One region of the Allocoprococcus similis genome, then DNA from elsewhere that is predicted to be linked to it. Evidence: riboswitches for the same ligand, from Rfam matches in the RefSeq annotation. Region 1 holds a riboswitch; each other region holds the start of a gene.
The links. A riboswitch is a leader RNA that binds a small molecule or an ion and turns the genes downstream of it on or off. The one in region 1 is predicted to bind cyclic di-GMP.
Positions count from the first base shown of each region.

Region 2: another riboswitch for cyclic di-GMP. It lies ahead of ACYQ5K_RS10190 (ATPase); the one in region 1 lies ahead of ACYQ5K_RS11900 (hybrid sensor histidine kinase/response regulator).
Region 3: another riboswitch for cyclic di-GMP. It lies ahead of ACYQ5K_RS05815 (transporter substrate-binding domain-containing protein); the one in region 1 lies ahead of ACYQ5K_RS11900 (hybrid sensor histidine kinase/response regulator).

Region 1 covers NZ_BAAHSG010000031.1:24,446-27,732, reverse strand. The annotation lists gene ACYQ5K_RS11900 (hybrid sensor histidine kinase/response regulator) at 1-1,767, opposite strand, end outside; cyclic di-GMP riboswitch class I at 1,995-2,085, opposite strand; gene ACYQ5K_RS11895 (TIGR03915 family putative DNA repair protein) at 2,450-3,214, opposite strand; gene ACYQ5K_RS11890 (putative DNA modification/repair radical SAM protein) at 3,231-3,287, opposite strand, start outside.
Region 2 covers NZ_BAAHSG010000019.1:43,341-46,627, reverse strand. The annotation lists gene ACYQ5K_RS10200 (creatininase family protein) at 1-682, opposite strand, end outside; gene ACYQ5K_RS10195 (GntR family transcriptional regulator) at 1,101-1,859, shown strand; partial or broken gene ACYQ5K_RS10190 (ATPase) at 1,882-1,980, opposite strand; cyclic di-GMP riboswitch class I at 1,955-2,030, opposite strand; gene ACYQ5K_RS10185 (diguanylate cyclase domain-containing protein) at 2,212-3,287, shown strand, end outside.
Region 3 covers NZ_BAAHSG010000010.1:51,763-55,049, forward strand. The annotation lists gene ACYQ5K_RS05810 (ATP-binding protein) at 1-1,126, shown strand, start outside; cyclic di-GMP riboswitch class I at 1,136-1,211, shown strand; gene ACYQ5K_RS05815 (transporter substrate-binding domain-containing protein) at 1,295-3,287, shown strand, end outside.

The DNA of each region.
Region 1 (3,287 bases):
CTCAACATTTGCTCCTGCGATTGCCGTCAGACCCACAATCGCATTCATTGGTGTCCGGATATCATGGGAGATATTGGAAAGGAATTCTGTTTTCGCACGATTTGCATTTTCTGCGGACCGGTAAGCTTCTTTCAGTGCCTGACGGGATTCAATCTCTGCTTTCTTTTCCTGTGTCACATCCATGGATGCCAGCAATACCCTTTCCAGCTTTCCATTCTTCCATTCCAGGGGAATATAAGAAGCGATTTTATAAGTCTTTTCATCCAGGCTGCAATACTCAAACTTATAAATATCATTTTCACTTTTCAGTTTTTTCCGAATATTATCCGGGGCTATCAGGATATCTATAGCTTCCAATGGTTCCAGTGTCTTATATTTTTCAAGAACCTGCATCTGAAAATCATGATAAAATCCAAAAGGTTTATATATCATCTGTCCATTCAGATTGTAGAATTCATATCTGTCATTTTCGAGATCACAGACAACAAAGCGGTCAACCAGACGCACAATACTCTGAATCAGCTGCTCCATGGAAGCATTATCCGCTGCCATCTGCAGATGCCGTGCGCTCTCTACCTTTGTCTCTGTGATATCACGCAAGAAAATCATGGCATATTCTGAATCCTCTATTTCGCCACGTATGACCACATTACGGACCCATCGTTCTTCTCCATTCAGAGTGATACGGCACTCTAAAGCTAATTCGGTTTCCAGACCCTTCAGCCTTTCTGCAATATAACCACGGTCGTAAAAAGAGGATACCGCCTTCTTATCTGTCTCCACAACATAGGAATCCACAAAATGCCGAATCAATTCATCCCACGTATGACTCTGTTCAAAGACGGTCATCAGGGACGGTTCAACCTTAAAGGTATCAAAAGTATTCGCTTCCAGATTCACATAATACTCGCACAAATCTGCTTTCGTAAAAGCCCGGTGGAAAGCAGCAGATTTTTGTGCCTGCATGATTTCTTTTTTCTCCGCATCAATGTTAATAAAAATCCCGGCAATCCTGCTGGCAGAACCATCCAGACGGCGTATTACTTCTGCCGATGCCCGAAACCACTGGTATTGATTATCCTTCATTCTCATACGATACTCTACCTGGTATTTTATCTGGTTCGTCTTATCTTTAATTGCCGCCTGAAGCTGCACCATTACTCTTTCTTTATCCTGTGGATGCAGAAGATCTGACCAGGATTCCAGTTTATTCGGAAAGTCCAGAGTGTCATGATAGCCAAGCATTTTTCGGAATTCATGACTCCAGTTTGCATTCACAATCTCACTGTTTTCGTCACAGTCAAAATACCAGAAGCCGGAATAGATAGCCTCATTGAGCAGTGTCAAATTTACATGATCCCAGTTGACCTGTACGGACATAACCCAGATCTGTCTGCCCGCTTCATCTGTCGCATCCTCTTTATAAAGCCGTACATTATTCACTGTACCGTCTGCAGTAAGGATCTGTGCTTCCCCTGCTCCGTGAAGCTGCGAAAAACGATCTCGATTCATTATATCTTTCTCATTATAAAAGAAGTTTTTCAATGATCCTTTTGTCTGTTCCATGAAAGTATCGAATGTATATCCTGTACTATGCAACAGCAGATTATTCACAGACAAAATAGACAGGTTTTGGTCATAAGATCCTGTCATTATACCTACCCCGCCATTATTTTCCAGTGTTTTCTGTACGACCTGTGACATGACCTGTGTCTGCCCCGTTACAGTCTCACCTAATGAATATATTTTTTCTTCATAATTTTCCATTTTATAAAAATCCTCGCTTCGTCTTGTGCCTTCTTCATCCTGCTTTTATCTGTATACAGAGAACCTGTCCCTGCCAGTTTTCGTACCCATTTTGGCATATAAAAAGGATACTTGCCCAAATATGCCCGTATCCATACTATATTTCTTTAGAATCACTCATCGATATAGTATAAAAGGTATCGAGATCTCTTCCACTTTCACATCTTTTCCATATATGATATAGAAACAGTTGCAACCGGCTGACCTGGTCAAACTTTCTGACTTTAGCCTCTTCTGGCTTTGCGTCCCAGACTTTCATCTGGTTTGCCGTTTTCCTTATTATAGCCTTTAAACTTATGCAATAAAACCGGATTTATTATACTATAGTGCTCTGCTGTACACAAGAAAAACATTACCGTTTTTACGTTCAAAAACAAAAAAAGAACAGCCGATAATATACTCGAACTGTTCTCCTACTTCCGAAGTCCACGTAGCATTGACATCACTGTTTCCTGCTCATTTGTACTCAGATTGTTCCATATCCCTAGAACTTCTTTCTGTTTTTCTGTCAGATTCTCTGAATTATTATCCTGCAGACATTCCGGTCTCGGAAACTGTTGAAATTACGGTAACTATCTGTGATGAAAAGAAAACCATCAAAGCCAGTACCAATGACACTTTGCTGTCTTTTTAATTCCTGCGATTATTCTTTAAATTCCACAGCATGCTTCCTCTTCCAGATCGGAAAAAGCTTCCTCTGGCAGACATAGTTCTCCCGTTCTTTGATTCCGATCGTATGGAAAAATGTCTTCCACATCCCGGTATATTCATCTTCATACGCTTCTGTTTTACGAAGTGCATCAAACTCTTCATCCGTCAGATACCGAAGATAATTTTCTCCGTCTTTTGGATGGACACAGGCCATCTTCCTGTTATCGTCAACGATCATCCAATGCTCTGATGGCATACGGTCTGCGAAATGTCTTCCAACCAGCATGATCACATCACTTTTGGGTTCCAGATGGCTGACATACACACGTCCATCCAGACTTTGGAACCGGGCAAACTCACGGAAGTGATGGCTTTCATTTCCAATATTACGGTACAGCTCCATAATCCGCATCACATGTGGATTCGTATAGTTTTCAAGTACATCTGCTCCCATTGCAAATCCAACTCTGAGAAAATTATAGATTGCCTGCAATGCATCCTCTTCTGCAGATAGGGATGCGTAATACACATACAGATAGGCTCTGGAAGAAATATCTCTGCGAATAGACCGGGTGACTTTTTCTGCCTTGGAACAGTCGCCGTCTACATGGATATATTCATCCAGCAGTGTCGGTTGGAAAATCGGTTCTTTTTTCAGCCTTATCTGATCATGACCGATTCGTAAAGCATCTGCCCATGCATCATAGATACAGGTCATGATGTCTTCTAACTTATCCTTACAAGTATATATTTTCATAAATTACCTGCTTTCTCTATCCAATTCCAAAATCCGCAAGTGTCATCTGTGAAAAACCTTCATTTGCATGAGC
Region 2 (3,287 bases), on a different contig from region 1:
ACTCTTCTGTAGCGGTACTCGGATGATCCGGTCCGATCCAGCCGCTGTCTGTTACATGCGGAGTATTGCGTATAATATCAACGTTAACTCCCTTGAACTCAACAGAACGGAAACCGGTTGTCTTCAGATTATCAGACAGGTGCTTAAACTGGAGTTCACCACCTATCTCACTCTTATCAACTAAAGACGGATCAATTCCAAGAATCGCAGCTGTTTCCTCACCACCGCCGTGGCCGCCTTTCCACGCCGGGTTCATATCCCATGCCATCAGCCACCAGTTAAGCATAGCCACCAGACAGCCCTTATCTTCGAATTCCATGCCAAGGCGTTCAATCATCTTGATGTTTCCGCCATGTCCGTTCAGAAAAACGAATTTTCTTGCGCCGTGACGATACAGACTCAGAAAAATCTGACGGCAAAACTGATAGAGTACCTCATTGTCAATATCAATTGTACCCGGATACGGAGCTAAACACTGGCAGGAACCATATGGAATGGTCGGAGCAATCAAAACATCACTCTTCTTCTCAATTTTCTCCAGCAAATGCTCCGGAATCAGTGTATCGGTTCCAAGTGGCATGTGACGGCCGTGACACTCAATACTTCCGATAGAAATAAGTACCATATCGTTTTTTTCAAAATATTCTTGAGCTTTCGGCCAAGTCAAATTTGTAAGTCTCATATTTTCTCTCCTTCCTACTAATAATTATTCTTCTCTGCTGAAAATCGGACTATTCGGAAACCAGACAGTCCGACATCCATCAATTACTGCGTTGCCTCCTATTCCCCTTTAGGATTTGCTTTTTTTATGACAATGCAGAATTTTTGAGATACTCTTGATAACCCAAGTATAGTCCAGGCAAATATGATTGTCAACAATTTCGACTTAATGTTAACAGCATAAAAAATGCTTTCGTTTTAGTTAACAATCTACTATAATTATAATAAGTTTTTTGCTAACGGACAAAAGACATCCGTGTAGTCGTTTCTACTAAACTAGTAAGGAAATGGAACATGCGAAAAATTGGCGGTATGTTCTACTACGAACCAAGCGCACCTATTGAAACCGGATACTTATTCTGAAAATTTATGAGGTAAATATGCAGAAACAACGAAAAACATCAAATACTATTACATCAGAAATTGTTCTTGAATCTCTGCGGGAGCAGATCATCAATGGGATCCTTCAGCCTCAGGAAAAACTGGTAGAGGCTGAAATTGCCAGGAAATTCGGACTCAGCCGAGGTCCTGTGCGCGAAGCGCTCCGACAGCTTGCTGTCGAAGGTTTAGTCGATTACTGTCCTAACAAAGGATGTACAGTCGCACTGCTTTCTCCACAAGACGCTTATGAAGTCTTTTTTCTGCGCGGCAGCCTTGAAAAACTGGCGATCCAGAAAAGCAACTGCCTCCTCAGTGACTATAGTCTCATGATAATGGAAGCCAGCATTGAAGAATTTCGAAAGGCTGTTCTCGAAGGTAATACTATGAAGGCTGTTCGTGCAGATGAGACATTCCACCTGCAGATCATTCGCTCTGCCCAGCTTAACCGATTGACTAAAATGTGGGAGTTGCTGAGTCCACTGAATGGTGCCATGTTCCTCTCGGTTCAGAATGCCAATCGCTTTGGACTGTTAAGCGGAGATGCTGAAACGCTTCAGAATGCCAAATGCTTAGAATCAAACACACCGGATCCAAATACCTCTTATAACGGAGGCACTGCAGTATGGACACACCAATGCCTGTTGGAGGCCATCCGGATTAACGATATCCAGGCAACCTGTGCTCTTCTGGACCAGCATTATGAAGAAACCGGCAGACGTGTATACAGACTTTCACTCATGAAAGAACAGGGTTTTTGATCTGTTTCATTAATAACAGATGTCAGAACTCTAAACTATCTGCATTCAAAAGGAAATACTTCATTCCCATGATGACAAATCCTTCATCATTTCTCCAAGGTTTCTTGCTGCCATTTAACAGGCCCTTTAGCTTTGCGTCTCAGACTTTCGTCTGATTTGCCATTTCACTTATTATTTTTTATTTGAAAACTAATTTTATTTTACGCCCATATTTCTTTGCATAGAAGAAAAAGCATTATCGCTTTAACGTAAAAAACTTGTTGTTTTTTTCGGAAAACTTATTCTGTCTTTCAACTTTTGTGATATAATGCTTCATTATAAAAAATCCCATGGATAAAATGAGGTGAACCAGGTGAAAAAGAAAACACTTGTGCCTCTTATCGGTTTTTTACTGGGCATATGCCTTGTTAGTTTAATTGTATACAAAACAGACACCCATGAAAAAGAGCAGAGACACATAACAGCACAATTAAATGTAGTCACCTATGGTGAACGCATAAAGAATGAAATTACAGCTGGAATTGAGATTACGGATGCTTTGAAGCAGATCTTAATAAGTGAAGATGGTGACATCTATCATTTTGAAACGATTGCCGGAAATCTTATATCTGATTCTATTGAAAGCATACAACTTGCTCCTAATGGTGTTGTAACCGATATTTATCCGGCTGCTGGAAATGAGGCAGGTAAGATTGATCTGATCCATGATAAAGACCGTGGAAAGATTTCCTGTTATGCTAGAGACAACCATACAATCATTACACAAGGTCCCTTCAAATTGAAACAGGGCGGATATGGAATTGCCGTCCGCAATCCAGTCTACCTGAAAGATAAAAATGATCAAGAGTATTTCTGGGGATTTACTATCGTTATCCTGCGTATTCCGGACATTTTTTCAGACTCGATCCATGCACTTTCAGATTTTGGATATGAATATAGAATTTTAAAAACAGTTACTCCCTGGAGTGACACTTATAAAGTGGTTTATCAGTCGGATGATCAAATAAACCATCCTGTTTCTTATACTTTTACAATAGGAGATGAAAACTGGAAAATTGAGGTAACACCTAAAAGTGGATGGAGAAATAGCACATTAATCATAATCACAAGCGGAATATTTGTTATAATAATCCTTCTTCTGACAGTTCTTACCAGAGTATGGTTAGTAGCAAAAGAACATAGGAACAAATATCAAATACTGGCACATACAGATTCTCTTACAGGTATTTATAACCGCTATGGATTTGATGAGTTAGCAGAAAAGATGATTTCTAAAAATCCTCAAACACATTTTGTGGCTGCACTCCTTGATATCGATGATTTCAAGTTTATCAATGATATCTATGGACATAGTTACGGAGACAGGGCATTAAAGAGTCTTGCAGACAGCATGAAGGCTTTTTTCCCATCCGATGCGTTACTGGGAAG
Region 3 (3,287 bases), on a different contig from region 1:
ATCATCATTTCTGTTCAATATGTCCCATGATATCAGAACTCCTATGAATGCAATCATTGGTTATGCAGAACTGGCGTCCAGACATTTGCAGGAAACAGATAAACTTGGCAGATATATTGAAGATATTCAAATATGCGGAAAAGAACTTTTGTCGATGCTTGGCAATGTTCTGGATCTTGCAAGAATTGAAAATAATAAGGTTGAAATGGAATACACTGTTTCGAATGTCCATGAGTGCTTTGAAAATTGTATTATTATGTTCCGACAGCAGGCAGAAAGTAAAAATCAGACTCTTTCTCTGACAGAACAGATCATGTACCCGTATGTATATATGGATGCACCGCACCTGTCAGAAGTCTGTCTCAATATTATAAGCAATGCAATAAAGTATACAAATACAGGAGGTGCTATATCCTGTAATGTTGTACAGAAATCCTGTGAAAAAGAAGACTGGTGCAATATGATCATTAGCATTACCGATAATGGAATTGGTATGTCTGAAGAATTCCAAAAGCGTATTTTTGAAACTTTTGAAAGAGAACGTAACACTACATCCAGTCATATTGAGGGCAGCGGCATCGGAATGGGCATTACGAAAAAGCTTGTAGAGCTCATGGATGGCACAATAGAAGTGAAAAGTAAGCAGGGTGAAGGTTCCACATTTACAGTAACTATTCCTTGCAGAAAAGCGTCAGAAGACGATTCTCTGGTGAAGAAAAACAGTAATTTGAGCAATAAGAATTGTTTGAATGGTGTTCGGATCTTACTGGTCGAAGATAATGAGATCAACACTGAAATCGCAACGGAATTATTGACGGAAGAAGGATGTATTGTTGAGACTGCCAATGATGGTGTTGCATGTATTGATATGATTGAAAAGGCTGATGCTGATTATTACAAGATGATCCTTATGGATATCCAGATGCCGGTTATGAATGGATATGATGCTACATTAGCTATCCGAAAGATGAAGGATACGAAAAAAGCCAGGATCCCAATTATTGCGATGACTGCCAATGCTTTCGCGGAAGATGCACAAAAGGTTCTTTCTGTCGGAATGAATGCTCATGTTGCAAAGCCTGTTGATATGAACATTCTTGTTCCGATCATGATGAAATATTTATAATACCAAAAAAAGATTCGTCGGCAAATCAGTCGAAAGGCTGAGACGCAAAGCTATAGGGTCTGTAAAATGACAGCCAGCTGCAATGTTTAAGGTGCATTGTCTGGAAAGGCAGTGCATTTTTTAGATTTGTGACGTGTAATAACCTGGTGATTTGAGGAGAAAAGAACAATGGATAAAAGTAGAAAAAAATCAGCCGTACTATTTGCGTGTATATTTTTGACTTTAGGAATGTGGATGGTGTTATCAGTACATTGCCGGGCCGCTGAAAAGAAAAATGATGAAAAACAGTCACAGATCATCCGTATCGGATCCTTTGAAGATACCTTTGATTATATCGATGAAAACGGTGTCAGACGTGGATATGGATACGAACTCCTGCAGGCTCTGGCAGGCTATACCGGATGGGAATTTGAGTACGTGAAATGTGACTGGTCCAACTGCTTCGATAAGCTTGAAAATGGTGAGATTGATGTCATGGGCGATATCTCTTACACCGATGAACGTGCACAAAGGATGCTTTTTTCAGATGAAGCGATGGGTGAAGAAAAATATATTCTTTATGCTGATTTGTCAAACATGGATACTGGAACGTCTGATTTCAAATTTATGGACGGGAAACGTGTAGGTGTGCTCATGGATACGGAACCGGAGATTATGCTGACAGAGTGGGAAAATAAGAATGGCATACATACAGAGCATGTAAATGTGAATAATAATGATGATGTTGAAAAGAAATTAGCGAATCATGAGATTGATGCTTTTGTATCTCTGGAGGAATCCATCTGGTCTGAACAGGGAATATCATCTGTTACCACGATTGGCAAATCAGGCATATATTTTGCAATAAATAAAGAGCGCAGCGATATCAAGGCGGAGCTGGACTGGGCAATGCACAAGCTAGATCAAGATAGTCCCTTTTTCAAAGCAGATTTGTATAAGAAGTATTTTACGCTTGATTATAGTCAGGTTCTTACAGGTGAAGAAAAGTCCTGGGTGGAAGAACATGGTAACATCCGGATCGGATTTCTGAGCAACGATCCGGCGGTATTTTCCCTGGACGAAGAAACTGGAAAACTTACCGGAATGCTGGCAGAATATGTATCCTATGCCAAAGACTGTCTGGGAAATCAGATACTGGAATTTAATATACAGGAATACAATGATTATGACGAAATGATTCAGGCATTACAAGAGCGTGAGATTGACATGATTTTTTATGTCGGCAGAAATCCCGGTTTTGCAGAAGAAAAAGGATATGCACTTACAAACACAGCCTGGACTTACAGTCTGATGGCGGTAACTGATGAAGAAAATTTTGATGAGCATAATACGTATACAGTAGCTGTGCCAAAGGAAAAAGAAGCCTTAAAACAGCATATTGCTTTCAGTTATCCACAATGGAAGCTGGTAGATTGTGATTCGCTTGATGATGCGGCAGATATGGTCTTGAATGAAAAGGCAGACTGTTTCCTCATGGGAGCAAGCCAGGCGTTGATATATGATAACAGTCGAAATTTCAAGAGTGTTCCACTTACAAAAACAATGGAGGCATGCTTTGCAGTAAGAGGTGGAGAGGATAGCCTTTTATCAATACTGAATAAAACCTTAAAGACCATGCCGTCTGACATGCTTACAAGTGCACTTGCTATCTATGACAGTACGGCAGATAAGGTAAAATTTTCTGACTTTGTAAAAGACAATGTACTTGCTTTTTTTCTCATCACAGGATTCTCTGCACTCAGCATCATTGTTATTATCCTCATGCTTTTACGAAAGGCAAGAAAAGCAGAAGCTGTCGCAAAGCTTGCAGCAAATGATACAAAAAAACTAAATGAAAAACTTGAGATTGCTCTGAAAAAAGCAGAGGATGCCAGTCTCGCAAAGACTCGTTTTCTTAACAATATGTCACATGACATCCGTACACCTATGAATGTAATTCTGGTCTATGCACAGCTTATGGAGAATGAACTGAAAGGAAAAGACGTGCCTGAAACGTTAGAACATCTGGAAAAACTGCAGCAGTCAGGAAATCTTCTCCTGTCAATCATAAATAATGTACTAGATATGGCCCGGATTGAGAGCGGAAAGATGGAGCTTGATGAGAATTACTGCCGGATTGAAGATGTCCGGAAATCCTTGTTTGCAGTATTTGATGAGAAAG